DNA from 2 places in the Thioalkalivibrio sp. ALMg9 genome. Region 2 is predicted to be linked to the other one. Evidence: riboswitches for the same ligand, from Rfam matches in the RefSeq annotation. Region 2 holds a riboswitch; the other holds the start of a gene.
What was found. A riboswitch is a leader RNA that binds a small molecule or an ion and turns the genes downstream of it on or off. The one in region 2 is predicted to bind cobalamin.

Region 1 (15,445 bases), 460 kb from region 2:
CGGCCCTGATTGCCCATGGAGTCCTCGTGAGTCAGGCCGCCGTGGACCAGGTAGGTCAGCGTCTCGAAACCGCGGTGCGGGTGCGAGGGGAAGCCGCCGATGTAGTCCTCGCGCGCGCTGGCCTTCAGTTCGTCCAGCATCAGGAAGGGATCCAGCCCGCCACTAAAATCATGGATGCGCCGAATCTTCACCCCGGCCCCGTCCTGGGTGGGATGAGAGGTCTTCACGCTGTCCGGCGGTGTCGGGTTCATGGCGTTCTCCTTCGCAACAGATCTGCACCATACCGACCATGAAACGAAAAGAAAATTGCATCGTTTCCCGTCATGGGGCGTTCTGTCAGGTGGCCGAAAGCTCCCAGGAATCGGCGAACATCTCCAGGCTTTCGATGAAATCGGGATCGTGTTCCTGACGATTGATGGTGAGGTGCAGGGTGACGGCCCGCGGCTCCGGCGGGTGACCGGTGGTCAGCGTCCAGGCGAGGCCATTCGGGCATTCCGGCAGGGAAAAGCGCACGCCACCGTTGATGACTTCCCGATGGACGCGAAACTCGCCCCACAGGCAGTACACGACGCCGGCATCGGGGCCCTCGTCGGCGATCAGCGTATCGATCGCGCCGCTGGCGTCGGGTAATGCGGACACGGTGAGGCTTCGCTGCAGGTTTTCGGCATCCAGGTCGGAATGCAGGGTGCGGAAGAATTCCATGGGGACTACTCGTTGCGGGGCAGGAAGACGGGCAGCCCGTCCACCTCACCCACGCTCAGGCGTTGGTTGTACAGGCGCTCCAGTGCGCTGGGCACCAGCATGGTGGCCGTGGGGCCCCAGCACGCCTGTCCGTCAGGGAATAGCAGTAGCAAGTGATCGCAGTAGCGCGCCGCGAGGTTGACGTCGTGCAGGACCAACACCGCGCCTCGGTTTTCCTGACCGACGATGGCCTGCACGCAGTTGAGCACGGCCACCTGATGATGCAGGTCCAGCTGGCTGGTGGGCTCGTCCAGCAGGAGCAGGCTGGGGTCCTGCGTCAGCACGGTCGCGATCGCCAGGCGCTGGCGTTCCCCGCCGGACAAGGTGTCCACCATGCGGTCCTCGAGGTCGGCGAGATCCATCGCCGCGAGTGCCGCCCGGGCGCGGGCGTAGTCCTCGCAAGACTCGATATCCCAGGGCCGCAGATACGGGTGGCGCCCGATCAGGGCCGTCTCCAGCACCGTGGCGGGAAAGCCGTCGTGGTGGGTCTGGAAGACCAGGCCCAGGCGACGGGCCAGTTCTGCGCGGGCGAGGTTCGCAATGGATTGTCCCTTGACCTTGATGGTTCCGGCACGCGCGGCCCGCAGGCCGGCGAGGGTCTGCAGGAGGGTGCTCTTGCCGGCCCCATTCGGGCCCAGGATGCCCCAGCACTGGCCCGGGTCGACCGTCAGGTCCAGCGGCGAACCGGGCGGCCGCTCGGGCACGTCGATGACAAGGTCATGCGTCGCGAGCAGGGTCTTGGGCCCCGGTTCCTGGTGAACGCTGCGCGCGCCCAGGCCCGGCGTGTCGTGTGGCTGGGTCGCCGCGGGGACTGGGAGATGTGTACGCGGCATCAGCGGCTCCGGTAGAGCAGGAACAGGAACACCGGGACACCCAGCATCGCGGTGATGACGCCCACCGGCAATTGCTCCGGGGCGATGATCGTGCGGGCCAGGGTGTCGGCCAGGGTGAGAAGGATGCCCCCGCCCAGGGCCGAGGCCGGCAGGATCACGCGCTGGTCGTTGCCAAAGATCAGACGCAGCATGTGCGGCACGATCAGCCCGACAAAGCCGACCGCGCCGACCTGGGTGACCGCGGTCGCGGTGATCAGGGCCGCCACGACATAGATCGTCCATTCCACCGGGCGTACGGCCACTCCGAGGGCCGCGGCCTGCATTGGCCCGCGCGCCAGGACGTTCAGGGTGCGGCCAAATGGCAGGGCGAGCAGGGCGACGACCACGAGTACGCCCCAGGCGGGGTAGGGGTTGCGGGCATGGGAGACGTCGCCCATCAGCCAGTACAGCATGCCCGGGAGCTCCGCAGTGGGGCTGACCGCGAGGATGAAACTGATCATCGCGCCCCAGCCGGCGGCCACCACGACACCGGTCAGCAGCAGGCGGGTCGGGGTCCAGCTGCCCGTGCCGTGGGCCAGGCCGAACACCAGAATGGTGGACAGCAGGGCGCCCACGAAGGCCGCGGCCGAGACCGAGAACATGGACAGTCCCGCCAGCATCGCCAGCAAGGCGCCCACCGAGGCACCGCCGGAGAGCCCCAGCACGTAGGGATCGGCCAGTGGATTGCGTAGCAGGACCTGCATCAGCGCTCCGGCCAGGCCTAGCAACCCGCCGGCGGCGAACGCGGCCAGCGCGCGCGGCAGGCGCAGATCCAGTACCAGGGTGCTGTGCAGTTGCGAGGCCTCGCCGAAGAAGACACTCAGCAGGTCAGGGAACGGAATCTGCACGCTGCCGTAGGCCAGTGCCACCAGAACGGAGAGCACAGACGCGGGCAACAGCACGCCCAGGGCCAGGAGGAACGAACGGGTCAAGCGGTAGCCCTCCGCTCCAGGCGGGCGAAGCGGTAGGTTGCCGGAACGGCGGGAGCGCTGCCTTCAGCGCACGTACAACGCTCCTTCATTGGTGTCCCGCGATATCCTTTCCGAGAGACTGCGAGGCGGACCGTCATGGTCATGGGGCGGGACGGCGTGCGCGGGCGCGTTCGAGCTCTTCGCACATCAGGGCCGTGCCTTCCGCGATGCGTCCGGTATGGCGTTGCAGGAGCGAAGGGGGAATGAAGAACAGATTGTCGCGCTGGACCGCGGTCATGTCCTCCCATTGGCCCCAGGCGACCACCCAGTCGGGGCGGTCCTCGCCCATGCCGCCGCCGATGATGACCTCGGGGTCGGCATCCAGTACGGCTTCGCGGCCAATGCGTGGCACCAGGCGGTCGAGATCGCCGAACACGTTCACGCCGCCACAGACGGCGATGGCCTCGGCGATCAGGTGGTCGTCATTGACCGTCATCAACGGTTGCTCCCACACCTGATAGAACACGCGAATCGGGTCCCGGTCGCCGTACGTGGCGCGGAGCGCGTCCATTCGGCCCAGGAAGTCCTCTGCCGCGGCCTCGCCCTGGTCATGCGTGCCGGCGAGCGTGGCCATGCGCCGCATGCTCGAGGCCACACCCTCGAAGCTGCGTGGTTCCGATACGTACACCGGCAGTCCCAGTTCGCGCAGGCGTTCGACCTGGGAGGCGGAGTTGCCGCTCTTCCACGCGATCACCAGATCGGGGTCCCTTTCCAGTACCCGTTCCAGGTCAATCCGGCTGTAACCGCCAATCCGCGGGATGGCCTCCGCCTCGGGCGGATAATCGCTGTACTGCGTTGCGCCCACGATGCGGTCCCCCGCACCCACGGCAAACAGCACCTCGGTGATGTGCGGCGCCAGGCTGACGATGCGCTCGGCAGGCTGCTCCAGATGGACCTCGCGGTCATCGTCGTCGGTGACCGTGATTGAGTCCGCCATTGCGATCAGCGGGGTTGAGAGCACGCCCAGGAGGCAAGCGAGCAGTGGAGTTCGGGAAGTCCAAAATTGCATTTTTTACAGTCGCATTGGATTGGTTGTTCAAGCGCCTTCGAGCCGGCTGGGGAGCCGCCACCAGGCGCTGGACTAGCGGGGCATCATAGCAGCAAGCCTGGGGCGCCTCGGAGCGTCAATTGGTCGGCAGTGGGCTTGCCGCGTATGATTGGCGGCTTGCTACCAGGTGCCCGGGCGACTGATCGCGCGGGTTAAACGGGAAGTCGGTGCAGGCGCGAGATCCTCCGCAGCCCCATTCCGACGCTGCCCCCGCAACGGTAAGCGAGTGGGTTCGAGGGGTGCTTCCGCAGGCCGCTCGGACCTCGACAAGTCGAAAGCCACTGGGCCGAACGCGGCCCGGGAAGGCGACTTGCCGCCCCGGGTTGCCGGGGCCTCGCGAGCCCGGAGACCGGCCTGGACGATGTTTCTGCGACCGCGCGGTGGGCGAGGGTCGGTAGGTGCGGGCCCCTGTGGCCACACCCCGATCCCTCTGCATCCGCGTCGTGTCCCCCTGACGGTAAGCCGATGCAGTCCGAGTTGCCCGCCAATGAGAACCCTTCCTGCCCGGGCGCTGATGCCGGGGGTTCGGGATTTGCCCAAGATGAGCTTGCGGCCGTCTATCGCGTGATCGCGGAACGCCGGGATATGCGCCATTTTCGGCCGGACCCGGTCGATCCAGCGGTGTTGCGGCGGCTGCTGGAGGCGGCGCATCGCGCGCCGAGCGTGGGCTATATGCAGCCCTGGCGCTTCCTGCGCATTACCGACCCGGCGGTGCGCGAGGTGCTCCACGCCCACGCGGCGGATGAACAGGCGCGCACCGCCGAGGCCTGTGGCGAGCGCGCGGCCGACGTGCATCGCTTGAAGCTGGAGGGCATCCGCGAGGCGGGCGAGTTGCTGGTCGTGGCCCTGACCGATGGCCGCGAGCGCTACGTGCTGGGCCGGCGGACGCTCCCCGAGATGGACCTCTGTTCGGCCGCGTGTGCGATCCAGAACCTGTGGCTGGCCGCCCGCGCCGAGGGTCTGGGCATGGGCTGGGTCTCCCTGTTCGATCCGGACTGGCTGGCCAATCGGCTGGACATGCCCGAAGGCGGGTACCCGATCGCGGTGCTGTGCCTGGGGCATGTGGAGCGCTTCTATGACCGGCCGATGCTGGAGACGGCGGGCTGGGACAGCCGGCGCCCACTGGAAGACTTGGTGTTCCAGGATCGCTGGGGTGCGCCGTGCGAACTCGCCTTGCCCACGGTTGTGCGGGAATCCGCCGCGCGTCCGGATGGGCCATCCGGGGGTGGCGACACATGAGTACCTTTCTGATCTTGATCGGCGCCCTGATCCTGGACCGACTGTTTGGTGACCCACGGCGGTTTCATCCGCTCGCCGGATTCGGCCAGCTCGCGGCCTGGGCCGAATCCCGCTGGCATGCGCCCAGTCGTGTACGCGGAGCGCTCCTTCTCGCGGCGCTGGTCCTGCCCTGGGTGGCGCTGGCCGCACTGGGCGCCTCGCTGGCCTGGGGCTGGGTTCTGACGCTGGCGATCCTCACGCTGGCGATTGGCTGGCGCAGTCTGGACGAGCATGCGGAGGTGGTGGCCGAGGCCCTGGAAAAGGATGACCTGTCTGGGGCGCGCACCGGTGTCGGCATGCTGGTCAGTCGCGACACGGCGGCCCTGGACGCGCGCGGGGTGAGTGGCGCGACCATCGAGTCGGTGCTGGAGAACGGCAACGACGCGCTGTTCGCCACGATCTTCTGGTTCCTGGTGGCTGGCGCACCGGGCGTGGTGGCTTATCGCCTGGTGAACACGCTGGACGCGATGTGGGGCTATCGCAATGACCGGTTTCGCTCGTTTGGCTGGGCCGCCGCGCGCCTGGACGATGCGATGAACCTGATCCCGGCCCGTCTCACGGCGCTGGGCTATGCCCTGGCCGGTCGTGGCCGGGACGCGCTGCAGTGCTGGCGCGAGCAGGCCGCCGGCTGGAAGAGCCCGAATGCGGGGCCGGTGATGGCCGCGGGGGCGGGTGCGCTGGGCGTGGTCCTGGGGGGGGCGGCGCCCTATGGCGGGCAGCGCGAGTGGCGACCCCGTCTGGGGATGGGCCGCATGCCCGACGCGGCAGGCATTCGCCAGGCGGTTGCGCTGCTGGATCGTGCGCTGGCCATCTGGATGGCCTTCATTGTGGCCGGAGTGATTGTCGTTGTCCTGTTCTGAGGCCCAATCGATGCAGAAGCCGGAGCCGCAGGTACTGATCCAGGTGCACGGGGGCGGTATCCGTCAGGCGGCTGCGCGCTACGGGATCCCCGAGGCCGACTGGCTGGATCTCTCCACGGGCATCAACCCGCATGGCTACCCCGCGGGCGAGCTGCCGCCAGGGGCCTGGGCGCGCCTGCCGGAACCGGACGACGGCCTGGAGGCCGTAGCCGCCGCCTATTACGGGACCGGGGCGCTGTTGCCGGTGCCCGGTTCCCAGGCCGCGATCCAGCTGCTGCCCGCGCTACGGGAAGGCCCTTCGCGCGTGGGCATCCTCGAGCCCAGTTACAACGAGCACGCCCGGGCCTGGCACGGGGCCGGGCACGACGTCGTCCCGCTGGATGGGGATTCGATCGAGGCTGCATTGCCCGGCCTGGACGTGCTGGTGCTGGTCAACCCGAACAATCCGACCGGGCAACGGTTCGACCGCGCGGACCTGCTGGCGTGGCATGCGGCCCTGGCCGCGCGCGGCGGCTGGCTGATCGTGGACGAGGCGTTCATGGACGTGACACCGCAGGCGAGCCTGGCCAAGGAGGCGCCGCGCGAAGGGCTGGTGGTGCTGCGCTCGCTGGGCAAGTTCTTTGGCCTGGCCGGGGCGCGCGTGGGGGTTGTCATCGCGGAGGACACGCTGCGCACGCGGCTGGCCGCCCGGATGGGGCCGTGGGGTCTTGCCGGACCGTCCCGCTGGATCGCCACCCAGGCGCTGTCGGACCGGGCCTGGCAGGCCGAGACGCGCGGCATGCTCCAGGCACGTGGCCAGCGCCTGGCGGACTTGTTGCGCGACCAGGGGCTGGAACCCGCCGGTGGCACCGCGCTGTTTCAGTGGTGCCGCGTGGACGATCCCGCAGGCTGGCAGGATCACCTGGGCGCGCAGGGCATCCTCGTGCGGCGGTTTGATGAGCCGGGCAGCCTTCGTTTTGGCCTGCCGGGGCAGGAACACGAATGGAAGCGCCTGGAACAAGCGCTGGGGGCGTCCTGATGGGTACGACACTGATGGTGCAGGGCACGACCTCGGATGCCGGCAAGAGCGTGCTGGTGGCGGGGCTGGCGCGCATGCTGCACCGGCGCGGGCTGTCGGTGGTGCCGTTCAAGCCGCAGAACATGGCGCTGAACAGCGCGGTCACTATGGATGGTGGCGAGATCGGACGCGCCCAGGCCCTGCAGGCGGCGGCCTGTGGCCTGGAGCCGCACACGGACATGAACCCCGTGCTGCTCAAGCCCAGCTCGGACCAGGGGGCGCAGGTCATCATCCATGGTCGGCCGGCGGCGGAGCTGGATGCCCGTGCCTATCACGACTACAAGCCGGTAGCGCGCGAGGCCGTGCTGGCATCGCATCGGCGCCTGACGGCGCAGTACGCCCATGTGCTGGTGGAGGGCGCCGGATCGCCGGCGGAAATCAACCTGCGCGCGGGCGACATCGCCAACATGGGCTTTGCCGAAGCCGTGGACTGCCCGGTGATCCTGGTCGCGGATATCGACCGGGGCGGGGTGTTCGCGCATCTGGTGGGCACGCTGGCGCTTCTGAGCGAGACAGAGCGCGCCCGGGTGCGGGGCTTCGTGATCAACCGCTTTCGCGGCGATATCGGCCTGCTGCAACCCGGGCTGGACTGGCTGGAACAGGAGACCGGCAAGCCGGTGCTCGGCGTGATCCCGTACCTGCACGGGCTTTACCTGGATGCCGAGGACGCTCTGCCGCGCGAGGCGATGCCTTCGACGCCCGCGGACGCGCTGAAGGTGGTCGTGCCGGCACTGCCGCGCATCTCCAACCATACGGATTTCGACCCGCTGCGCCTGCACCCGGCAGTGGACCTGCGGTTTGTGGGGCCGGGCGAATCCCTGCAGCCCGCGGATCTGGTCATCCTACCGGGCTCGAAGTCCGTGCGCGCCGATCTCGCCTGGCTGCGCGAGCAGGGCTGGGAAGAAGCGTTGCAGCGGCATGTGCGCTATGGCGGCAAGGTGCTGGGGATTTGTGGTGGATTCCAGATGCTGGGCCACGCCGTGCACGATCCCGATGGCGTCGAGGGCCAGTCGGGCTCCACGCCGGGGCTGGGATGGCTGGATATCGAGACCCGGCTCGCACCCGAGAAGCACCTGGAGCGGGTTCGCGGCGACCGCGTGCTGGATCGGGAGGCCCGCGTGGAGGGCTACGAGATCCATGCGGGCGTGACGACCGGTCCGGGCCTGGAGCGGCCGGTGCTGCAGCTGGAACACGGCGCGGATGGCGCGCGCAGCGAGGATGACGCGGTGGCCGGAACTTATGTCCACGGCGTGTTCGATACATCGGACGCCTCCGAGGCCTTGCTGCACTGGGCGGGTATGCGGAGCGGGATGGCGACCGGGGAAGACCTGGCCACCGCGCGGGAGCGCGGCCTGGAACGCCTCGCCGATTCCCTGGAAGAACATATGGATATGAAATACATACTGACCCTTCTGCAAGCCGAACCGAAGGAGCCAGTCGCATGAAGACCCTGGTACTGGGTGGCGTGCGCTCGGGCAAGAGCCGGCTGGCAGAACAACTGGCGGCGGCCAGCGGCCTGCCCGTGACCTACGTGGCGACGGCGCGCGCGGACGATGCCGAAATGGCACGCCGGATCGAACGCCACCGCGCCGACCGGCCCGGAGACTGGGGCCTCGTCGAGGCGGGCACGGGCCTGGCCCGGTCGCTGGAGCAGGCCGCGGGACCCGAGCAGTGCCTGCTGGTGGACTGCCTGACCCTGTGGCTGACCCAGCTCCTGTGCACCGATGACGAGGGCCGGATCGAGCGTGAGCGCGAGGCCCTGATCGAAACGGTTCCGCGCCTGCCGGGCACGTTGGTGTTCGTCTCCAACGAAACCGGCATGGGGATCACGCCCATGGACGTACTGTCCCGTCGCTTCGCCGACGAGGCCGGCTGGCTCCACCAGCGCCTGGCCCCCGCGATGGACCGCGTCGTCCTCACCGTCGCCGGCCTTCCGCACGTCCTGAAGGGGGACCCGCTGTGACAGGCTGGCATACAAGCATTCCGCCCTCCAGGCACATAGACAAGCATGCCGGCAGGCCGGCACCACCGCAGCCTCCCGACCCCAGCCGTCACCCCTGCCACCCAACCCTCGTCATCCCGGAAACTGCGAAGCAGTTATCCGGGATCTCCATCGTTGGCAGGTGGCACGGACGTCGGGGGGTATCCCTGGCGTGGGGAGATCCCGGCTCTCCGCTTCGCTGCGGCCGGGATGACGGGAAGTAGCCGGCCGGGATGGCGACGAGTCATGGGGCGGGATGAAGGAAAGTGGCAAAGCACGCACGAGAGACCAATGAGGACCAACAAGTGACCGAAGACTGTGACTGGCTGCAGGTGCCGCCGGCAACCCTGGACGCCGCCGCCCGGCAGGCCGCAGCCGAACGGCAGGCCCAGCTGACGAAGCCGCCCGGGTCGCTCGGGCAACTGGAGGCGATCGCCGAACGCCTGGCCGGCATGCAGGGCCAGGAAAAGCCCAGCCTGGAGAACGTCCACATCGCGGTGTTCGCCGGCGATCACGGCGTGGTGGCCGAGGGCATCTCCCGCTTTCCGCAGGCCGTGACCGCCCAAATGGTCGCGAACTTCGCCACGGGCGGGGCGGCAATCTCCGTGCTCGCGCGGCACCTGGGCGCCTCCATCGAGGTGATCAACCTGGGCACGGTCGTGGCGCCCCCGGTGGTCAGCGGTGTGCAGCAACTGAACCTCGGGCCCGGCACCGCGAACCTGGCCCGCGAGCCGGCCATGACGCCGGCGCAGCTGGAACGCGCCCTGAACGCCGGGCGCCAGTGCGCGGAACGCGCCCGGCGCAGCGGGGCCCAGATGGTCGTCGGCGGCGAGATGGGGATCGGCAACACGACCGCCGCTGCTGCGCTGGCCTGTTCACTGCTGGATCTGCCGCCCGCCGATCTGGCCGGCCCCGGCACGGGCCTGGACGCGAACGGGGTGCGGCACAAGGCCGAGGTCATCGAACAGGCGCTCCAGACCCATGCGGCCGTGCGGGGCGACGCACTCGGCAGCCTGCGCTGCCTGGGTGGCTTCGAGATTGCCGGGCTCGCCGGGGCGTATATCGCCGCGGGGCAGATCGGCCTTCCGGTGCTGGTGGACGGCTTCATCAGCACCTCGGCGGCGCTGGTGGCCGAGCGCCTGTGTCCGGGCACGGCGGACTGGTTCTTCTATGCACACACCTCGGCGGAGCCGGGTCACCAGCGCCTGTTGGCGACGCTGGAGGCCGAGCCGCTGCTCGATCTCGGCATGCGCCTGGGCGAGGGGAGCGGGGCGGCCACGGCGGTGCCCCTGTTGCGCCTGGCCTGCGAGCTGCACTCCGGCATGGCCACCTTCGCCGAGGCCGGCGTCAGCGGAGAGGAGGCGTGAGCGTCGGCTCGGCCCGAATCGGCCTGCTGCGCCACGGCGAGACCACCGGCCAGGGGTTCTGCGGCCGGGGCAGCGATGTCCCGCTGACCGAGGCCGGCTGGGGCGCAATGCGCGACGCTTTGGCGCGAGATACCGCCTGGGATCGCATCGTCTGCTCGCCGCTGACGCGTTGCCGCGCCCCAGCACAGGTGTTTGCCGAGGAGGCGGGGGTACCGCTCGCCGTCGACGACCGCCTGGCCGAACTCGACTTCGGCGACTGGGAAGGCCGCACGGCGGCGGCGCTGATGGAGACGGACGCCGATGCACTAGGCCGTTTCTGGCAGGATCCGCTGAATCATCAGCCGCCCAACGGCGAGTCGCTCCAGGCTTTTCGCGAGCGCGTTGTCGCCGGCTGGAACGACCTGGCGCCCAACGAAGGCGACCGGGTGCTCGTGATCGCCCACGGCGGCGTCATCCGCCTGATCCGTGCCCTGCACGAGGGCTGGCCGCTGGAGAAGCTGCTCGGAATCGACGTCCCGCTCGCCTCCCTGCATATTGTCGAGCCATGGCAGCCCTATCGATGAATCTCCTGCCCTTGGTGGGCCAAGGCCCTGTGGGCGCCCTTGTGAGGGCTCTTGTGGGAGCGTGCTTGCACGCGAAGCCCCTGCCAAAGTCTGGCGCGGGCAGGGGCTTCGCGGCCAAGGCCGCTCCCACAGGAATGCCGAGAACCAGCGGTGTGCGTCCTACATATTGTAGGAGCGCCCTTGGCCGCGAATACCTCCCACCAAAGTGCGACCGGGCACCCGCATGAGCGCCGCGCTAACACCCCTCTGGCTGGCCCTCCAGTTCCTCACCCGCCTGCCCACCCCCGCGCTAGACCCGCAGCCGGCCGACCTGGGCCGTTCGGTGCTGGCTTATCCACTGGTCGGTCTGATCCTGGGCCTGCTCGTGGTACTGGTCGGTATCGCGCTGGCGGCCATACCCGGCACGCCGCCGCTCTTGGTCGCGGCACTGGTGCTCGCGTTATGGGTCGGCCTGACCGGCGCGCTGCACCTGGACGGGCTGGCGGACACGGTGGATGCCAGGGTTGGCAGCCATCAGGACCCGGAACGGGCCCAGGCCATCATGAAGGATCCGACCAGTGGCCCGATGGCCGTGGCAGCGCTGATCCTGGTCCTGCTGATCAAGTTCGCAGCCCTGGTAACCGTGGTGGAGACGGGTGCCTGGATCGCGTTGCTGGTCGCCATCGTGCTGGGGCGCGCGGCACTCACCGGGCTGTTTGTGCTGGTGCCCTACGTGCGGGAGCAGGGCCTGGGGGCCGAGATGGCCGCACACTTGCCACGCAGTCCCGCCCAGATGGTGCTGATAGCCACCGGTGTGCTGATCCTGCTACTGGCGCTGGTCACCGGCGTTTGGGGCCTGATCCTGGGCCTGGCCGTTGCGCTGGCGTCGGTATTCGCCATCGCCGCCTTCCTGCGTCGCTGGCTCGGCGGCTTCACCGGCGACACCGCCGGCGCCGCCCTGGAACTGGTGGAGGTGGTGGCGATTACCGTCATGGCGTTAGTGCTCGCCCTGCATTAGGGAGCTGCCGCTCAATGAGGCGGGGTGTTCCCCATCGCCTTGTCCAGCAGCGCCAGACCTTCTTGCTCCCGACCCTGACCACGCTGGGCGCGCACCTGGAAACGGTGCTCGGCATCGTGCTCCGCAATCATCAGCGTGGCCATTTCGTCGACAAGGCGGTTCACGCTGGTCCCGCGTTCGCGGGCCAACGCCTTCAGCCGTTCGTACTTGTCGTCCGGCAAACCGGTCGTCAATCGAGCCAATTCAGGGTCTCCGCGTTCAGGAGCAGATGATGCATGCCTGAAGCTAGAAAAATCTGTCATCGAATGGTCACGTAATTGCCACATACTTGGGTGATGACCGTTCCCGCGAAACTCAATCCGGCCCGCATGACCCTGCGTGCGCTCGTTAACCCGCTAGGGGCCTTGCGGGATGCGCGTGCAATCGACCCGGCCCCGCCTTGGTGGCAGACGTTCCTGGGGCTTGCCCTGCCGGTGCTGCTGGTGAGCGTAATCGCGAGTCAGTGGCTTTACCAGGTGATTCCGACGGGCCTGCCGCCGGAGGCCATGCCGGGCGCCTGGGGTTTCGGCGTCTACAGCGTGTTGGCGATGAGCATCGGGGTGCTGGGGATGGCCTGGTCCTCGCACTACCTGACCGAGCTGTTCCAGGGCTACTCGCACCCGGACCGTGCGATGCTCGCGGTCACGGTCGGGCTGTTGCCCGTCTGGGTCGGCAAGGTGGTCGCCGCGTTCCCCTGGCCCTGGGGCAACGGCATCGCCTTGTTGCTGATCCTGTACTCCCTCTGGCTGCTCTACTGGTCCCTGCGCGAGATCATCGGCCTGCGCCGCGGCAACCGGATCGGCCTGTTTGTGGCCACCATCTTCTGCGGCGCCTTCATCACCCTCATTTTCGGCTGGCTCCTGATGGACCTGATCCCCGGCGCCACCCCCGAACACCGCATCGGCACCACCTGGCTGATCTAGTCGGCTTCAGCCGTGGCAACCCGTGCCTGCCATCGCTACACGTATCGCCAAACCCATAACCCATAACCCGTCATCCCGGAAACCGCGAAGCGGTTATCCGAGATTTCCGCCGTAGGATGTGCAACAAACATCGGGGCGTTCCCGCGTGGGGAGACCCCGGCTCTCCGCTTCGTTCCAGCGGAGATGACGGGGAGGGGTGCGTTGCGGCCAGGATGACCCTGGGGCCACGGTGGGCGGGGTGCGGTCCGGATGATGGTTGGGCTTCGTTGCGTGGCGTTACGGTTTCGTGGCTGGATGAACCGGGGGCGGCAAGGAATTGCCGCGGGTTAAAAAAGTTTCGACGAAGGGCTAAAGGTTTCTGGGTGAGGGTCGTTAAGGCTTCTGAGAGCGGGGATCAACCCGTTCACCAGAACCGCCCGAGGCGGTGACGCAAGACTCTTACAGGAGAGCGATCATGTCCCAAGTAATTAACACCAACGTTCTTTCCCTGAACGCCCAGCGCAACCTGGGGAACTCCCAGGGCGCGCTGGCCCAGAGCCTGGAACGTCTGTCCTCGGGCCTGCGTATCAACAGCGCCAAGGACGACGCGGCCGGGCTGGCCATTTCCGAGCGTTTCAGCACCCAGATCCGCGGTCTGAACCAGGCGGTGCGCAACTCCAACGACGGCATCTCCTTCGCGCAGACCGCCGAAGGTGCGCTGAGCACGGTTGGTGACGCGCTGCAGCGTGCTCGCGAGCTGTCCGTGCAGGCCGCGAACGACTCCAACTCGGCCTCCGACCGTCAGGCGATCAACGACGAAGTGCAGCAGCTGATGGCCGAGGTTTCGCGTATTGCGAACAACACCGAGTTCAACGGTGGCCGGATCCTGGATGGCAGCGTGAGCGATCTATTCTTCCAGGTGGGAGCGAACCAGGGTCAGACGATTGCTGTCAGCGGGGTGGACTCACGGACGTCGAACCTAGGTGCGACCGAAGTCGCTGGTACGAACGGGCTGAGTCAGGAGAATATCAATGAGGACGGTATTGCGAGTATCTCCGATATCACCATTAATGGGGCTGACTTCGAGACGTTCACCGTTAAATTGGGACCTGACGCTGCCGATACAGAGGATGAAACCCCGGAAACCCAAAGCCTTGAAGATGCGGTGAGGTTGATCAATACCCAAATTCAGAATCAGGTCGCAGACGGTGGCGACGATGCCTTGGCGATTGCCAATGCGAACCTTCAGGCTTCTCTGCGGGTCGACAACGAAGGCAACACGACCATTGCTGTGACTTCCGCGTTTGGCACCGAGGATCTGACTGTTACCGGCGGGGAGGTAACGCTGGTTGACGTTACCGATACCGTAGATCTGTTCGCGGGTGCCGAAGCTGAAGATGTGAACCTTAACGCCATTGATGTGATCACCCGTGAAACTGCGACTCAGGCTATCGGTGCGCTGGACGGGGCGCTGAACCAAGTCAACAGCCTGCGTGCGGAGCTGGGTGCGGTTCAGGTGCGCTTCGAGTCCACCATTGACAACCTGCAGGTCAGCTCGGAGAACCTGTCTGAAGCCCGTTCGCGCATCCGGGATGCGGACTTCGCGGCCGAGACGGCCGAGCTGACCCGCGCCCAGGTGCTGCAGCAGGCGGGTACCTCGGTGCTGTCGCAGGCCAACGCCGTTCCCCAGAACGTGCTGGCCCTGCTGCAGTAAGCTCGATCACTCGGGTTCGGGTTGAGGGTGGATGGCGAGAGCGCCATCCACCCCATCTGAAGAGGACAGCGATATGAGTGATGGAATCGGCAGTATCACATCACCGCTGGTTGCAGTGAACCCGCGCGGGGGCGAGGGGGCGAAAGCGCCCGGCTTCAGCGTGGGTCTTGTTCGTGGCGAGGGGCGGCCGGAGGCCGTGGCTCGTTCGGACAGTAGTTCGGAATCAACGGCTCGCCGTTCCACCGGACCGGCGATCGAGGCCATGGACATGGCCGAGGTCAATCAGGTGGTCGAGTCGATCAATTCCTATCTGCAATCCACCAAGCGGGCGCTAGAGTTCAGCGTGGACGACAGCAGCGGCCGCACGGTGATTACGGTGATGGATGGAGAACGCGAACAGGTGATTCGTCAGATTCCACCGGAGGCCGTATTGGCCCTGGTGGAACAGTTCCAGAGCGAGCAAGAGCTTTCCGGGACGGGTTTGGCGGACAAGGCCTGACGGTCTTATCCAGACTGCACCTTAACGCGGTATTTTTCATTGAGCCGGATCCGGTAATGGGTCCGGCTTTTTTCGTTGGGTCAGCGGCAGCCGGCCGCAGATTCATGTGCCGCGGGCCTCTTTCCCATCGTCTGCGCTTGCAGCGCCTTCGCCGCCATCCGGGGCACAGCCCCTTGCCTTCATGCCGCCCTAACCCCCGTTATGGTCATCCCGGGCGTAGCGCAGCGGAGAGCCGGGATCTCCTCCGTCGGAATGCCTCGACGTCTGTGCCACCTTCACGGTTTCCGGGATGACGGGGTCGCGGTCGGGGTCTGGGTCGGATGGACGTATTGGGACCAGGTTATCCCGGTTGCTTCGCTTCGCTTGCAATCACGGAGGAAGGTGGTGTTGGGACAGGGCAGACGGCTGGACCGAAGAGGGACGCCGGTGAAGGCTGGCTTTGACCGGTTTTTTCTTCGGTGGGCTCAAGATTTGGGCTAGGCTGTCGTTGTATACGCTATAGCGCGTGCAAAGGGTCCGAGACGTCGGACACCAAGGAGAATAACGACCATGGCCA
Region 2 (15,445 bases):
GGCCCCACCCTCGTCTGGCTGCGCCGCGACCTGCGCCTGACCGATCAGCCCGCGCTGCATGCCGCCTGCGAACGCGGCGGCCCGGTGATCCCCGTGTTCATCCACGCCCCGGAGGAAGAGGCCCCATGGCAGCCAGGGGCCGCATCCAACTGGTGGCTGCACCACAGCATCAACGCGCTGGACCACGACCTGCGTGCGCAGGGATCGCGCCTGATCCTGCGTGCCGGTCCCAGCCTCGACACCCTGCGGGCCCTGGTCCGCGAGACCGGCGCCACCGCCGTCTACTGGAACCGGCTGTACGATCCCGCCATCGTCCTGCGCGATCCGGACATCAAGGCCGGGCTGCGCGCCGACGGCATCGAAGTACACAGCTTCAATGCCCACCTGCTGATCGAGCCCTGGGAGGTCGCGACCGGCCAGGGCCGCCCCTACAAGGTCTTCAGCCCGTTCTGGAAGGCCTGCCTGCACCGCGGTATCGACCGCGACCCGCTGCCCGCACCCGCCGAGCTCCCGCGACCCGAGGCCTGGCCCGACTCGCTCAATCCCGAACAGCTGGGGCTCCTGCCCGCGATCGACTGGGCCGGCGGCCTGCGCGCCACCTGGACCCCGGGCGAGGCCACGGCCCGTGAGCGCCTGGAAGAATTCCTCGACAACGCCGTGCGCGCCTACGCCGAGGGCCGCGACCGCCCGGATCAGGACGGCACCTCGCGCCTGTCGCCGCATCTGCACTTCGGCGAGATCTCGCCGCGCCAGATCCTGCGCGCCCTGCGCGCGGCCGGCCTGCACCCGGACAGCGGCGGACCCGAGGCCTTCGTGCGCGAACTCGGCTGGCGCGACTTCGCCCATCACGTGCTCTACCACTTCCCGCACACCCCGGAGCAACCGCTCAACCCACGCTTCGAGGCCTTCCCCTGGCGCCAAGCCGATCGCGACCTGCGGGCCTGGCAGCGCGGCGAGACCGGGCTTCCGATCATCGACGCCGCGATGCAGCAGTTGTGGGAGACCGGCTGGATGCACAACCGCCTGCGCATGGTGGTCGCGTCCTTCCTGACCAAGAACCTGCGCCTGCACTGGCAGCATGGGGCCCACTGGTTCTGGGACACCCTGGTGGACGCCGATCTCGCCGCCAACACCCTGGGCTGGCAATGGGCCGGCGGCTGCGGTGCCGATGCCGCACCCTACTTCCGCGTCTTCAACCCGCAAACCCAGGGCGAACGCCACGACCCCGACGGCACCTTCGTGCGCCGCTTCGTCCCCGCGCTCAAGGATGTCGAAACGCGGTATATTCACGCGCCAGGCGCCGGCGGTGCGCGCGGCTATCCGGCCCCGATCGTGGACCTGAAAGCCAGCCGCCAGGCCGCACTCGAGGCCTTCGAGGCCGTAAAAACCCACTGACCCAGACAGGCCCAACCATGACCTTTTCCGAACAGAATCTGTACTACCCGAAGAATGTCAGCTACAACTTCAGCCGCTACGACGAGACCACTCCCGTGCGTGTGACCCACGACGGCAAGCGCTTTGTTGGCCAGTTGCTGAACTGCGTGGCCCCCTTCCGCATCCGTGTCACCGAGGAAATCACGGGCCCGGGCGCCTCGCGCTTTACCCCGGTCCGAGAAATCGAGATCCAGAGCCTCGACGGCGTGGAATACCTGCACAAGGGCCACCACGGCCACTGAGCGGCATGTAAAGGCCGGACCGCTTTCCCGATCCGGCCTTCCATCACTCCCCTGACGTTCGTACCCGGAACCCTGCATCGCAGAATCGGGGAAAACACCGATGCATGTCATTCATGCAGTGTTTCCCTGGCCTGCTACCCTTGAGACAGGACATTCGCAAAAGGGACGAACGCCATGCAACGCCTTCTCGCCTCCTTCCTGGTGTGCACCCTGCTGATCCCCGGCCTGGCACTCGCTGACAAGCCCGGCGACCAGCGCGCCATCGCCGGCATGGACACGGGACGCATCCTCTGGGACATCACCATTGCCGAACCGGAACGCCTGATTGCCCGCCTCAGCGTGATCCGCGAGACCTATGACGACATGCAGCGCCAGGGCCTGGAGCCGGAAATGGTCTTCGCCTTCCGTGGTGGAGCGGCCGGCCTGATCGCCCGCTCCACCGATCACCTGGATCTCGAGGACGTCTCCGCGGTGCGCCATATCCATGAGCGCCTGGAGGGCTTGCTGGAACTGGATGGCATTCACATGGAGGCCTGCAACATCGCCACGCGGCGCTTCGAGCTCGAACCAGACGACCTATTGCCCGGCATCCACATGGTCGGCAATACTTTCCTGTCGATTATGGGTTACGAGCATCAGGGCTACGCGACCATACGCATCGACTAACCCCGACCGCGGAATGCCGTTACAATCGAGTCGGGCGGACATTCGGTCGGCCCCGGGACCGCGCCGTAGGCACGGTCACCGGGTCATTTGACCGGGTCACGAATGGCAGCGAAAGACTGCCGAAGAAGACGAGGGGAGGCCTCTTTGGCGCATATGGAAATCACGACCTTCGGGACCGTTGGTGTACGCGTGGAGGACCGTGACATACCCGCACTTTCCGGGACCAAGCTCGGCCTGCTCCTGACCTATGTGGCCGCCGAGAGCCCCCGGCGCATCCCGCGCGAGGAACTGGCCCGCCTGTTCTGGCCGGATCTGGACGCCGACAGTGCCCGGGTCAACCTGCGTCAGGGGCTGTTTCAGCTGCGGCGCCAGCTCCCCGCCGGGGACCCGCCCCTGCTCGACACTACGCCCCGCTATGTGCGTTTCCAGCCACAACCGGGATCGTGCATCGACTTCCTCACCCTGCATCGCGCCCGCGCCGAACGCCGCACCGTCGAGGGCCGCGAGACGACCGCCCCACCTGCCGAGCGTGCCCGCGCCGAGCGACGCACCGCCGAAAGCCGCGCAGCCACCGCCGCACATCCGAACCTGGCGATCGTCTGCGACTACCGCGGGCACTTCCTCGAGGGCCTGCGCGCCCTGCAGGACCTCCCGGAACTGTCCGCCTGGGCCCAGGCCCAGCGCGACCATCACTGGCAAAATCTGCTCGTCTTCATCACCCACAACCTCGTCGCACTGGCCAAGCCCAACGAGGGCGAGCCGCTGCTCGCCGAGCTGCACCGTCTGCTGGCGATGGAGCCACACGACGAGACCCTGCACCACCTCTTGATGAAGGCCCTTGCAGCCAGTGGTCATCCGAAGCGCGCGCTCGATCACTATGCCCATCTCGAGGCCGAGGCCGGCAAGGCGCCCGGCGAACTCCTGGCGCGCACGCGCGAGGAAATCCTCGGCGCCGAACGCGCCGAGGCCAGCAGCCAGCACGTCAACACCGAGGAGGCCGAACCGGCCATCCTGCGCCCCGAACGTCGGCGGGTGACCGTCGTGGCCTGCCATGTCCAGCCCGACGCGGAAGCCGACATCGAGATCCAGCAGCAGCAGGTGAACCGCGCCCTGGAACACGTCGACTTCGTCCTGCTGAGGCATCATGGCCATGTGGTGCCCTCCCCCGGACACGGCCTGCTGGCTTATTTCGGCTACCCGGCCGGTCGCGAAGAGGCCACCGTCGACGCCGTGCACGCCGCCTGGCAAGCGCTGGAGACCGCCCCCGCCGACTGTCAGCTGCGTCTGGCCGTGGATACCGACCTGATCGTCACCGGTGCCGACCCTGACCTGCCCGATCCGACCGGCCAGCTCACCGCCCGCGTCCACGACTGCGCGCAGCACGCCGATCCCGGGACCCTGCGCGTCAGCGCACCGACCTACGCCCGTGTCTCGGGGTACTTCAGCTTCCGCGAGGCAGAGGACGCCACCGGTGCCTACCTCGTCACCGGCGACCCCGGCCCGCTGGACCGGGTGGATGCACAGAGCCTGCGCGACCTGACGCCCCTGACCGGGCGGGGTCAGGAACTGCAACAGCTTCGGGGACACTGGGACCAGGTCCTGGAGAGCGGCGAGGTCCGCTTCGTGCTGGTCCAGGGTGAGGCCGGGCTGGGCAAGAGCCGGCTTGCCCGGGGTCTCGACCAGCAAGTCCGCGGGCAGGCTCGCTCACGCTACCTGCTCAAGTGCCGCGAGGATCGCACCCGGCAGCTCCTGGCGCCCGTACGCCAGGCCTTCGCCACCTGGATGGGACACGATAGCCTGCGCGAGGCCCGCCAGCGCCGCCTCGAAGGCGCCCTCAAGACCGTGGGCACACCCCCCGAACTCGCACCACGCCTCGCCCATTGGCTGACCCACCCGGAAGCCGACGGCCCCGAGAGCCTTGCCCACGAGGGGCTGGACCGCGACCGCATTATCGACACCCTGGTCGAACTGGTCCACCGACGGGCGGCCCATGGTCCGACACTGCTCATCTGCGACGACCTGCACTGGATGGACTCGGGTACATCGGAGTTCCTGCGGCGGCTGTACCAGCGCCTGCATCACCGACCGATCATGGCCATCCTGACGGCGCGCATGAGCTTCCGCTCGTCGTGGCGCGACCTTTCCCTTGAGCACGTCCGCCTGCTTGGCCTGGACGCGGCCGCCGCGCACGATCTGGTGGACCGCCTGGACCCCAACGGACGCTTGGCGAGCGGTCTGCGCGAGCAGCTGATCGAACGCGGCGAAGGCGTCCCCCTGTTTCTCGAGGAACTGACGCGTTACGCCCTCGAGGCCGCCCGCACCGGCCAGCTGCCGGACACCCTGCCGCCAGGGCTCTCCAATCTTCTGGTCGCGCGTCTGGAACAGCTCGGCAGTGCCCGCGAACTGGCCCATTCCGCCGCAGTCATCGGGCGCGACTTCGATACCCGAATCCTCAGCCGCCTGCGCGGCCAGCCCGCCGATACCATCCGCCGCCAGCTGACGCGCCTGACCGGGAAGGGTTTCATCGAACCCGCCGGCATGGTGGATGGTGTGCGCTATCGCTTCCGCCACGTCCTGTTCCGCCAGGCAGCCTACGAATCGATGCTGCTGAGCGACCGCACCCGTCTGCACGGCCAGCTGGCCGACTTGATGCAGGAAGACGGCGAGCATGGGATGCAGACCGCCGACTGGGGCCGCATCGCCAACCACCTTTACCACGCCGGTCGCTATCCGGAAGCCGTAAACGCCTGGCTGCAGGCCGGCGAAGCCGCCTTCGCCCGCGGCATCCTGCCCGAGGCCTCGCACTACTTCGAGGACGCGCTGGACTGCCTGGAGCGCCACCCAGAGGCCCACGCGAGCGGCGATCCGGCGACCCACGAACATGACACCCTGCGCGCCCTGGGCGGCCTGGGGGCCTCCAACCTGGCCCTGCTGGGCTACGGTTCGCGCACGGTCAACGACATCTTCGAACGCGCCATGCGCCTGACCGCCCCGGAACAGGACCCGGTGCAGTACTTCCGCGTCCTCTGGGGCCTGTGGCACGGCGCCGGCTCCTGGCATGGATTCCAGGAGGCCCATCGCCTCGCCGCGGAGATGGAGCAACTGGCCGAGCGCTCCGGCGACCGCCTGCTGCGGATCGCGGCCCATTATGTCCAGGGCAACACCCACTTCTGGACCGGCCGCTTCGGCGAGGCGCTGGAACACCAGACGCGGGCGGTCAAGCTCTATCGCGACGCCGACCACGCAACCCTGGTGGCGCGCCATACTGAAAACCCGGCCATCAGCGCCCGGGGCTTCATGGCCTGGACGTTGCTCCATCTGGGAAATCACGCGCGCGCCTGGACCGAAATGGATGCCGCGTGCAAACAGGCAGACCAGCTCGGCCATCGGCCCACCGAGGCCTTCGTGCATGCCTTCCGCTCGGTACTCGGTTTCTACTCCAGCGATCCGGAATCCGCGCTGCCCGCAGCGCGCCACGCGCTCTCCATCGCCCGCGAGTACGACTACCCACTGTGGCGCGCCGCCGGCATCACCCTCGAGAGTTGGGCCCTGGCCCGGCAGGGCCAAGCCGATGCCTACCAGGCCATCGAACAGCAGGTCGAGGCGATGCGCCACATCATGGATGGCGTCAACACCATCTTCCAGCTCATCCTGCTGGACGCCCTGGAAGCCAGCGACATCGCGCCCGAACAGCGCCTGGCGATGGCCGACGAGGCGCTTGCAGGCTGTCGCAAGCGCGGCGACCTCGCCTTCGAACCGGCCATCCGCCGGTTGCGCGCCGTCGCCCTGCTCGCCAACAGCGACGGGAAAGACGACAACGGCTGGCAGGAACTGGAAAGCGCGCGCCGCATCGCCCACGAACAGGGCAACCCCAACATCGAACGCCAGGCCCTGCTCGATTACGCCCGATTCGCCAGCGACCCCCAGGTGCAATCCTGGGCCGAACGCGAACTCTCGCGTATTAACCACTGCATCATCCCGCGCCCGCACCCCGACGAACCCCGCCAGCGCGATCCCCGCCTCGCCTGACATCAGCCGCCGGGACAAGCGCCCGGCGGCCAAGGCGCTACCGGTGTGATCCCAACACCACAAAAGAAAAGGCCCGAACCTTGCGGTTCGGGCCTTTTCGGGATATGGCGTCCCCACGGGGATTCGAACCCCGGTCGCCGCCGTGAAAGGGCGGTGTCCTAGGCCTCTAGACGATGGGGACGTAGAGGCAACGTCTTCTTCTTACTTCCGTCTTACTCGGGTGGGCCCTTGGGCCGGTCTTCCTCGCTACCTGGTGCGCGATGCAGAAGCGTCGTCACCAGACCGTTGAACACCAGCAAAAACCCGACCGGCACCAGCGCGATGAGGGGCTTCGACCAGGTCTGTTCCCCGGTGAGCATCAGCCCGAATCCGCCGATCAATCCGATCACTGCCAGCACCAATCCAACGTAGAGCGATATGACTCCAAAACGATGCATTAATGAACTCGCAGTACCCCTGAGTGGTGGAGCCAGGCGGGATCGAACCGCCGACCTCCTGCATGCCATGCAGGCGCTCTCCCAGCTGAGCTATGGCCCCGTGTCAGGCGAGCGCGTACTGTAGCCAGCACCCCCAAATGTGTCAACCCGCTGCGGCGGAAATTTTCTGCAACGCACGGTCGATACGGGCCAGAACGCGCTCGCGACCAATGAGCACCAACGTGTCATCGATGGGCGGGGACACCGTGCCGCCGGTAAGGGCCACACGCAAGGGCTGCGCCACCTTGCCGAGCTTGAGCTCCAGACGCTCGCCGGTGTGCACCACCACCTCGTGCAGCGCCTCCTTCTCCCACGCCCCGAGAGCGCTGAAGCCATCGTGCAGGGTTTGCAGCACGGGCTGCGCCTCGGCGGTCAGCTGCTTGCGCGCCGCCTTCTCGTCGTAGTCCTCGAACTCGCGATAGAAATACACGCTGTTCTCGGCCATCTCGCGCAGGGTACGCGCCCGTTCGCGCTGCGCGATGACCACGTCGCGCAGTTCCGGCCCTTCGGAGGGATCGATCCCCAGCTGCCCCAGGTGCCAGCCCAGTTCCAGCGCGACGTGGTCCGGGTCCAGCGTCTTGATGTAATGCTGGTTCAGCCACAGGAGCTTGTCCGGGTTGATGGCGGAGGCGGACTGGTTCACGTCCTTGATGTCGAACAGCCGAACCAGTTCGTCCAGTCCGAAGATCTCCTGGTCGCCATGCGCCCAGCCCAGGCGCACCAGATAGTTGAGCAGTGCCTCCGGCAGGTAGCCCTCGTCGCGGTACTGCATGACCGACACCGCGCCGTGGCGTTTGGACAACTTGGCACCATCCGGGCCCATGATCATCGGCAGGTGGCCATAGCGCGGCGGCTCCACGCCCAGCGCCTTGAGGATGTTGATCTGGCGCGGCGTGTTGTTCAGGTGATCGTCGCCGCGCACCACGTGGGTGATGCCCATGTCCATGTCGTCGACCACCACCGTCAGGTTGTAGGTCGGCGAGCCATCCGAGCGGGCGATGATGAGGTCATCCAGCTCGTGATTCTGGAACGCGACCTTCCCGCGCACCATGTCGTCAACGACCGTCACGCCCTCGTCCGGCGTACGAAAGCGAATGACTGGCTCCACGCCCTCGCGCGGCTCGGTACGGGCGCGGCAGCGACCGTCGTAGCGCGGCTTCTCCTTGCGCGCCTTTTGCTCCTCGCGCATCGCGTCCAGCTCTTCCTTCGAGCAGTAGCAGCGGTAGGCATGCCCGGCGGCCATCAGCTGATCGATCACTTCCCGGTACCGGTCGAAGCGCTCGGTCTGATAGAACGGGCCCTGATCGTAAGTCAGACCCAGCCAGTTCATGCCTTCCAGGATCGCGTTCACCGACTCCGCAGTGCTGCGCTCGAGATCGGTGTCCTCGATGCGGAGCACGAAGTCGCCGCCGTGATGACGGGTGTACAACCAGGAGAACAATGCGGTGCGGGCACCACCAATGTGCAGATAACCGGTGGGACTGGGGGCAAAACGGGTACGGAAACTCATGCGCGGGACACTCGATTACGGGTAGTGAGCAAAGGCGCCTAGGGTAGCAGAACGCTACAGGGCGATAACCCGGCAGCCCGGTTTCCGCCGGCTATACTCGAGACAGGCCAACACACGGGCCCTATCGCCCGAAGGAGTCGTGATGAAATCCGTTTCGCTCACCCGCCTCGCGACCATCGCTCTGGTCACTGGAGGATTCGCCCTGGCCGCAAGCAGTGCGGCCAGCACGGACCGCGTTCCAGCGCCCGAAGGGGCCGAGGTGTACTTCATCAGCCCGCAGGATGGCGACACCGTCGAAAGTCCCGTGCGGATCCAGATGGGCCTGCGCGGCATGGGCGTGGCCCCGGCCGGCGTCGAGGCCGACAACACCGGGCATCACCACCTGCTGGTGAACCAGCCGCTGGACGAGGTCGACCTGGATGCCTCGCTCCCCTTCTCCGACCACAAGCGCCACTTCGGAGGCGGTCAGACCGAAGGCGAGATCGAACTGGAGCCGGGTACTCACACCCTGCAATTGCTCTTCATGGACTACCGCCACCTCAGCTTCGACCCGCCAGTGACCTCCGACAGGATCACCATCACCGTCGAATAGGCGGCACAAAAAAGCCCCCTCCGGACCCGGAGGGGGCTTGTCATCGCCAGTGGCAACCGGTCGCTTACGGCAGTGACGGGATCTCGAACTGCGGCATGTCACCGGTCAGCGCGTGCATGAAGGCCTCCAGGTCCGCGACTTCATCGTCGCTAAACTCCATGCCCAGCATCTCCTGCCCCATGATGCGGATCGCCTCGTCCAGCGTCGCGGTCTCGCCGTTGTTCATGTAGGGGTAGGTCAGGGCCACGTTGCGCAGGGTCGGGGTCTTGAAGGCAAAGCGATCACTCTCCTCCCCGGTCACCAGGTAACGGCCCTCGTCTTCCGACCCCGGCACCTGGATGCGATGGAAGTGGCTGTCGGTGAGTGCCGGGCCACGGTGGCAGGCGACGCAGCCGTTATCCGCGAACAGCTTCATGCCGCGCATTTGCTGCTCGCTCATCGCGCCCTCGTCCCCAACCAGCCAGCGGTCCAGCGGCGAGTTCGGGGTGTTCAGCGTGCGCTGGAAGGTCGCCAGCGCATGGGCCACGTGATCGGCATTGATCACGTTGTCACCGTCATAGTCCGGATAGGCGGCCTGGAACTTCTCCTGGTACTCGTTGAACTCTTCCAGACGCTCGATTGCGTCCTCCAGCGGCATCGCCATCTCGATCGCGTCCTGGATCGGACCCAGAGCCTGGCCTTCCAGGTCGTCCTCGCGGCCATCCCAGAACTGCGCCGTGAAGAAGCCGGAGTTCAGCACCGTCGGGGTGTTGCGCTCGCCGACCTGGCCATCATGCCCCACCGCGCGCGGGATACGGTCCGCCCAGCCCAGCGCAGGGTTGTGGCAGGTCGCGCAGGAGATCACGCCCGAACTGGAGATGCGCGGTTCGAAGAACAGCATCTTGCCCAGTTCGATCTTCTCCTCCGTCATCGAATTGTCCGCCGGGATCGGCGGCAGCGCCGGCAGCGGCTCGAACACGTCGCGGTACTGCGAATAGTCCGTATCGGCCAGCGCAGGCGCCGAGGCCCCGAACGCGATCGCCGCACAGGCGGCGATCGCCGTGATGCGGAATCCGGAAAGTGTCTTCATGGCAGGTCTCCTTGAAGGGGAACATCAGGGCGGACCGATATAGACTCGGTCCAGATCCCATGAAACCCACCCTATCGACGCGGAAAACCGGACGCGATCAAAAACGAGCGTTCCGTTGATCCAGATCAAAGGATACCCCCGCCATCCCGCCTCAACGCGCCCTTGACCCTCAAACGGAGGCACCGTAGGGTCCGCCTTGACTTCAGGTGCCCCGGCCTGTGTTGGCCGGGGATAATCGGGAAGCCGGTGCGCGAACTCTCGTTCGCAAGCCCGGCACTGCCCCCGCAACGGTAGGCGGAGTTGGGCGGATCCAATGCCACTGCGGCGCATCCCCAGGATGCCCGCGGGAAGGCGATCCGCATCTGGATGCAGCGCGCATCCACTCTGCGAGTCCGGAGACCGGCCTGGAGGACACCGACGCCGCGGTGGGCGGCCGGGCGGGCCAGGACCGGCGTGCTCATCGATCGGCCCTCCCCTGCTCCCAGCCCATCCTGTGGCGTCGTTTCATCCACGGCGTGCGGGGTCGCGCGCCAGGGAAACACATGACCCATGTGCGCGAACGGGCACATGGGTCATGTGTTTCCTTAGGGGAGCACCACAACAATGAACGATACCCATCTCCGACCGGGGCGACATGCCATCCCGGTCCTGGCCACCCTGTATCTGATGACGGCCGCGAGCATCGCTCCGGCTCAGGCCAACTTCGAGTTCGGCGACGCGGAAGACGGCCTGCAGGTGACACTGGATCCGCTGATCCAGGGCCGCTACAGCTACGCCCGTGCCCCGGACGGTTCCACTAGCGAGTTCGACTTCCGCCGCGCTTGGCTGGACACCCAGGGGACTCTGTTCCACCCAGATCTTCGCTTTCGCCTGCAGCCGGATTTCAGCAGCGGCGAACTCTCGATGCGCGACATCTGGATGCAGTACGCGTTCCGCGACAATCTGGGCCTGCGCCTCGGCCAGTTCACCGTACCCTTCGGACTGCCGCGCGACATCGGCGGACCCAACCGCCTGTTTACCGAACTCAGCGTGCCGGGCAACCAGTTCGAGGTCCCCGCCGGGCGCGATACCGGCGTGACCCTACTGGGCGGTGACGGCGAAGCCTGGGCCTGGGCCGCCGGGGTGTTCGACGGCCGTGGCCGTCTGGACCAGCGTGACGACCGCCCCGCCACCTCCGGCCACCTGTTCAGTGCCCGCGGGGCCTGGGCACCGGTCGGCGAGATCCCGCGCGACAACACTACCCTCGGCCGCGCCGTGGAGCGCACCGTGGCGCTGGGCGCCGGCCTTCAGGCAGCGGACCGCAACCACCTGCGCGACTGGAGCCGCGGACTGGAAGATACGGTGGACCGCCAGCGGGCCGACTGGGTCACCGCCACCGCCGACGCGGTGATCAAGTTCGGCCACACCTCGCTCTCGCTGGCCGCGTTCCGCCGCGACGTCTCCCCGAACCATGCGTCGTCCTATCACGACCTCGGTGCCGAGCTCGAACTCGCGCAGTCGCTGCCGGTGGACGGGCTGGAGGTGGCGGCGCGCCACGCGGTGCTGCGCCACGACGCCGGCGACGAGCGCTGGCAGCGCGAATGGGGCGCCGGGCTCAACTGGTACCACCGGGGCCAGCGGCAAAAGACCCAGCTCATGTGGCTGGACCGCGACGCCGACCGCTCGGACTGGGAACTGCACCTGCAGCACCAGTTCCGCTTCTGACCCGCCACGGCTGACGCGAACAGGGAGAGCCACCATGAATCGAACGAAATCCATCCGGCGGTCGCTGACGACCGGCCTCCCGCTGGCCCTGCTGCTCGCATCGGCGGGGACCACGGGCGCCGAAGAGATCACCGTCCCGATGCCGGGCCCCTGGGGCGAAGGCTACGAAGAAACCCTGGACGACCCGGCCAGCGTGGACGCCACCGAGGCCTTCCAGCGCTTCCGCCAGCAGAGCATGCGGGGCACCTCGGCCACCTACCGCAGCATCGAGCAGATCCTGCGCTATGACGCGCCGTTCGCCGAGCGTCTGCCCGATCTGGCCGACGAGCTGGCACGGCGGGCCGCCGACATCGAAACCTGGTTCGACCGCGAGACACCAGCGCGGGACGGCGATCCAGGAGCCCTGCCCGCCGCCTGGGCGGACCCAGACTTCGCCGAGTACAAGGCGTCCTACCGCCAGGCCGCCGAACGGCTGCAGCGGAAGGTGGAGACGGCCGACGACCTGGCGGACGAGGCCTTCCAGCTGCGCGCCACCAAGGCCCTGAACAGCGTGCGCCACCAGTGCCTCGCCTGCCACGACAATTACCGCCGCCGCTGAACCACGCGGAAACGGGGCGTCCCCCGAGCCCCTTTTCCGGGGCAGGGCACGCCCCGTTTCCGGCGGCCCCTTTCCTGATCCTGATTAGCACGAATCCACCGCGCGCTTCATATGCCGAAACGGCCTTGCCCGCGAACACGGCGGCGGGCTTCGGCAAGCGCCGCATTCGCGCACAAGCGCGCTCCTGCAGGGCTGCGGGTTGCGCTGGGGGAAGGGACCTCTGCAGAGCTTCAGTGCTAATCAGGCCCTTGACTGGGTACCCGACGATCAGTCGTTGTCCATGCCGCGATAACGCCGCACATGCGCCGGGTCGTACAGGGCACTATCGCGGAAATCCCCCGGATCCAGCGCCGGCCCCACCAGGATCAGCGCCGAGCGCCGCGTGGTCAGCTGCGTTGCCCGCTCCACGATATTGCCCAGCGAGCCCCGCACCACCGTCTCGTCCGGCCAGCTGGCACGGAAGACGATCGCCACCGGACAGTCACAGCCATAGTGCGGACGCAGGTCCGCGACCACGGCCTCGATATTGTGCAGGGACAGGTGGATCGCCAGGGTTGCCCCGGTCGCAGCGAAGGCCGCCAGCCGTTCGCGTTCCGGCATCGACGAGGCCCGCCCCGGCGTCCGCGTCAGCACCACCGACTGCGCCACCTCCGGCACGGTCAGCTCGCGCCCCAGGGTCGCGGCCGCAGCGGAGAATGCCGGGACCCCCGGGGTAATCGTGTAATCGATCCCGGCCGCCTCCAGACGGCGGATCTGCTCGCCCAGCGCGCTGTACACCGACAGGTCCCCGGAGTGCAGTCGCGCCACGTCCTGACCCGCCGCGTGGGCGCGCTGGATCTCGTCCATGATCGCGTCCAGCGTCAGCGGCGCGGTATTCACGATGTGCGCGCCTTCCGGAGCATGCTCCAGCACCGCCTCCGGCACCAGCGAACCCGCGTACAGGCATACCGGACAGGCCGCGATACGATCCCGCCCGCGCAGCGTCAGCAGATCCGCCGCGCCCGGGCCCGCCCCGACAAAATGAACCGTCATGATGACTCCTTGAATACGTGATGGGTATCGACCCGGGCCACCGCGCAACTGGCCCGCGCGGACAGACGCCGCGGCAGCAGCAGACGCGCGCCCTCGCCGGCCACCGCCAGCGCCGCCGCCTCGGCCACCGACCCGACCCCGGCGGTTGTACGCGCCCGCGCCGACTCCGTAAGCACTTCCTCGTCGCAGTCCACCAGCGCAGACGCAGACGGAAATACGAGTTCCAGCTCCAGCTCCCGCGCCACCGACGCCAGCATGGGGCTGTCGCTCTTGTGCGCCGGTGCCGCCAGATGCCGGATCGCGATCGGCTCGACGCGCGCCGCATCCAGCACGGCGCGAACCTCGGCCAGTACCTCGCGGATCAGGCCCTCCAGCTCCCGGGCCGTACAGGCGGAGGCGAAGCCGACGCCGGGCACCACCCGGTCGGGCGCCCCGTCCGTTGCCTCACTCAACTCCGACGCAGGGACCACAGGGTCACCGGCCGCAGCGGTTTCCAGCCCGACATCGTACCCAGCGGTTCCGCACGGCTCACGTTGATGCGCGTCAGCTCACCACCATGGCGCTCGCGCGCCGCTGCCAGCACGGCATCGCCCTCGACCGTCACGCTGTTGGCAACCAGGCGCCCGCCCATGCGCAGGCTCTCCACACAGTGCTCCACCAGCCCCGGGGTGGTCAGGCCGCCGCCGATGAAGATCGCGTCAGGAGGCGCCAGGCCGTCCAGCGCCTCTGGCGCCCGCCCGGGGATGCATTGCAGGGCCGGAACACCCAGGGCGCGCGCATTGCGCGCGATGCGTTCCAGCCGCTCCGCGCGCGGCTCGATGGCCAGGGTGTGGTTGGCCGGATCCGCCAGCATCCACTCGATGCCGATGGAACCGGAGCCGGCGCCGATGTCCCACAGGCACTCGCCGCGCCCGGGCGCCAGCAGAGCCAGTGTCACCGCACGGACCTCGCGCTTGGTGATCTGCCCGTCCTGTTCGAACTGCGCCTCCGGTCGGCCGGCGCTGGCCGCGATCACCGGGGCCGTCGGGGCCACCGGGGAGGCGCGACATTCCAGCGCGATCGTGTTCAGCGGATCCACCTCGCGAGCGCCCCAGTCCGCCGCCGTGGTCGCGCCAATGCGCTCCCGGGCCCCGCCCAACTGCTCCAGGACCGTCAGGGCCGAGGCCCCGAAACCCAGGTCATTGAGCCAATGGGCCAGCTCGCCGGGGGTCTCGCCGTCGCGGCTCAGGATCAGCAGCCGCGCGCCGTCGTGCAGCCAAGGGCGCAGCGCTTCCAGCGGGCGCCCGTGGACCGACAGGCAGCGGGTCTCCTGTAACGGCCAGCCCATCCGCGCGGCGGCCAGGCTGAATGCCGAGGGCGCCGGAAACACCCGGGTGGCCGCCACCGGGAAACGCCGCATCAACGTCGCGCCCACCCCGAACCAGAACGGGTCGCCACTGGCGAGCACGCACAGCGGCTGCCCCGCCCGGGCCTCGATCCAGTCGAGGGCGGTCTCCAGCGGCGAGGGCCACACCAGACGTTCCTGCCCTGGCTGCTCCGGCACCATCTCCAGATGCCGTGCACCCCCGATCACCGTGGTCGCCTGCGCCACGGCCGCACGGGCCTCCGGCGCCAGTCCGGACAGACCGTCCGCACCGACCCCGACGATGTGCAACCATGGCGTCCCGCCCGGCTGCGTCGCTACACTTGGCATCCCCATGACCTCCCGTTCACCCCTTTCCAACGACGCCCGGCCACCGCGCCCGCGGCATGTCCTCCTGCTGGGCGGCACCACCGAGGCCGCGGCCCTGGAGCCGCTGCTGGACGGCCACCCGCGGCTGCAGTCCACCGTCTCGCTGGCTGGGCGCACCCGGAAACCGGGCCCGTCGCGGCTGCCACGGCGCACGGGCGGTTTCGGCGGTGCCGAGGGCCTTGCCGCCTGGCTGCACGAACACGCGGTCGACGCCCTGGTGGATGCAACCCACCCCTTCGCGCGGCAGATCTCGGCCAACGCCGTCGCGGCCGCGCGCCAGACCGGCATCCCGCTGGCGCGCCTGACCCGACCGTCGTGGGAGGCCGGAGCGGATGACAGATGGATCCGCGTGTCCGATCTC

Region 1: linked by a shared signal. The riboswitch ahead of bluB (5,6-dimethylbenzimidazole synthase) and the one ahead of F792_RS0110080 (porin) in region 2 are both predicted to bind cobalamin.

What each region holds. Positions count from the first base shown of each region.
Region 1 covers NZ_AQYC01000009.1:646,760-662,204, reverse strand. The annotation lists gene F792_RS0112215 (pirin family protein) at 1-251, opposite strand, end outside; gene F792_RS0112210 (hypothetical protein) at 337-702, opposite strand; gene F792_RS0112205 (ABC transporter ATP-binding protein) at 708-1,574, opposite strand; gene F792_RS0112200 (iron ABC transporter permease) at 1,574-2,545, opposite strand; gene F792_RS0112195 (cobalamin-binding protein) at 2,685-3,521, opposite strand; cobalamin riboswitch at 3,741-4,005, shown strand; gene bluB (5,6-dimethylbenzimidazole synthase) at 4,098-4,871, shown strand; gene cbiB (adenosylcobinamide-phosphate synthase CbiB) at 4,868-5,770, shown strand; gene cobD (threonine-phosphate decarboxylase CobD) at 5,781-6,788, shown strand; gene F792_RS0112175 (cobyric acid synthase) at 6,788-8,272, shown strand; gene cobU (bifunctional adenosylcobinamide kinase/adenosylcobinamide-phosphate guanylyltransferase) at 8,269-8,790, shown strand; gene cobT (nicotinate-nucleotide--dimethylbenzimidazole phosphoribosyltransferase) at 9,114-10,175, shown strand; gene F792_RS0112160 (histidine phosphatase family protein) at 10,172-10,738, shown strand; gene cobS (adenosylcobinamide-GDP ribazoletransferase) at 10,962-11,735, shown strand; gene F792_RS0112150 (hypothetical protein) at 11,747-11,956, opposite strand; gene F792_RS0112145 (YIP1 family protein) at 12,071-12,697, shown strand; gene F792_RS0112140 (flagellin) at 13,152-14,390, shown strand; gene F792_RS15060 (flagellar protein FlaG) at 14,422-14,889, shown strand; gene fliD (flagellar filament capping protein FliD) at 15,439-15,445, shown strand, end outside.
Region 2 covers NZ_AQYC01000009.1:187,502-202,946, reverse strand. The annotation lists gene F792_RS0110135 (deoxyribodipyrimidine photo-lyase) at 1-1,395, shown strand, start outside; gene F792_RS0110130 (hypothetical protein) at 1,413-1,676, shown strand; gene F792_RS0110125 (hypothetical protein) at 1,851-2,342, shown strand; gene F792_RS0110120 (AAA family ATPase) at 2,496-6,371, shown strand; tRNA gene F792_RS0110115 (tRNA-Glu) at 6,477-6,552, opposite strand; gene F792_RS0110110 (hypothetical protein) at 6,584-6,808, opposite strand; tRNA gene F792_RS0110105 (tRNA-Ala) at 6,833-6,908, opposite strand; gene gltX (glutamate--tRNA ligase) at 6,951-8,357, opposite strand; gene F792_RS0110095 (DUF4399 domain-containing protein) at 8,500-8,949, shown strand; gene F792_RS0110090 (cytochrome-c peroxidase) at 9,014-10,018, opposite strand; cobalamin riboswitch at 10,206-10,441, shown strand; gene F792_RS0110080 (porin) at 10,622-11,722, shown strand; gene F792_RS0110075 (cytochrome c) at 11,757-12,320, shown strand; gene cobM (precorrin-4 C(11)-methyltransferase) at 12,588-13,352, opposite strand; gene F792_RS0110065 (cobalamin biosynthesis protein) at 13,349-13,771, opposite strand; gene F792_RS0110060 (bifunctional cobalt-precorrin-7 (C(5))-methyltransferase/cobalt-precorrin-6B (C(15))-methyltransferase) at 13,801-15,045, opposite strand; gene F792_RS0110055 (cobalt-precorrin-6A reductase) at 15,050-15,445, shown strand, end outside.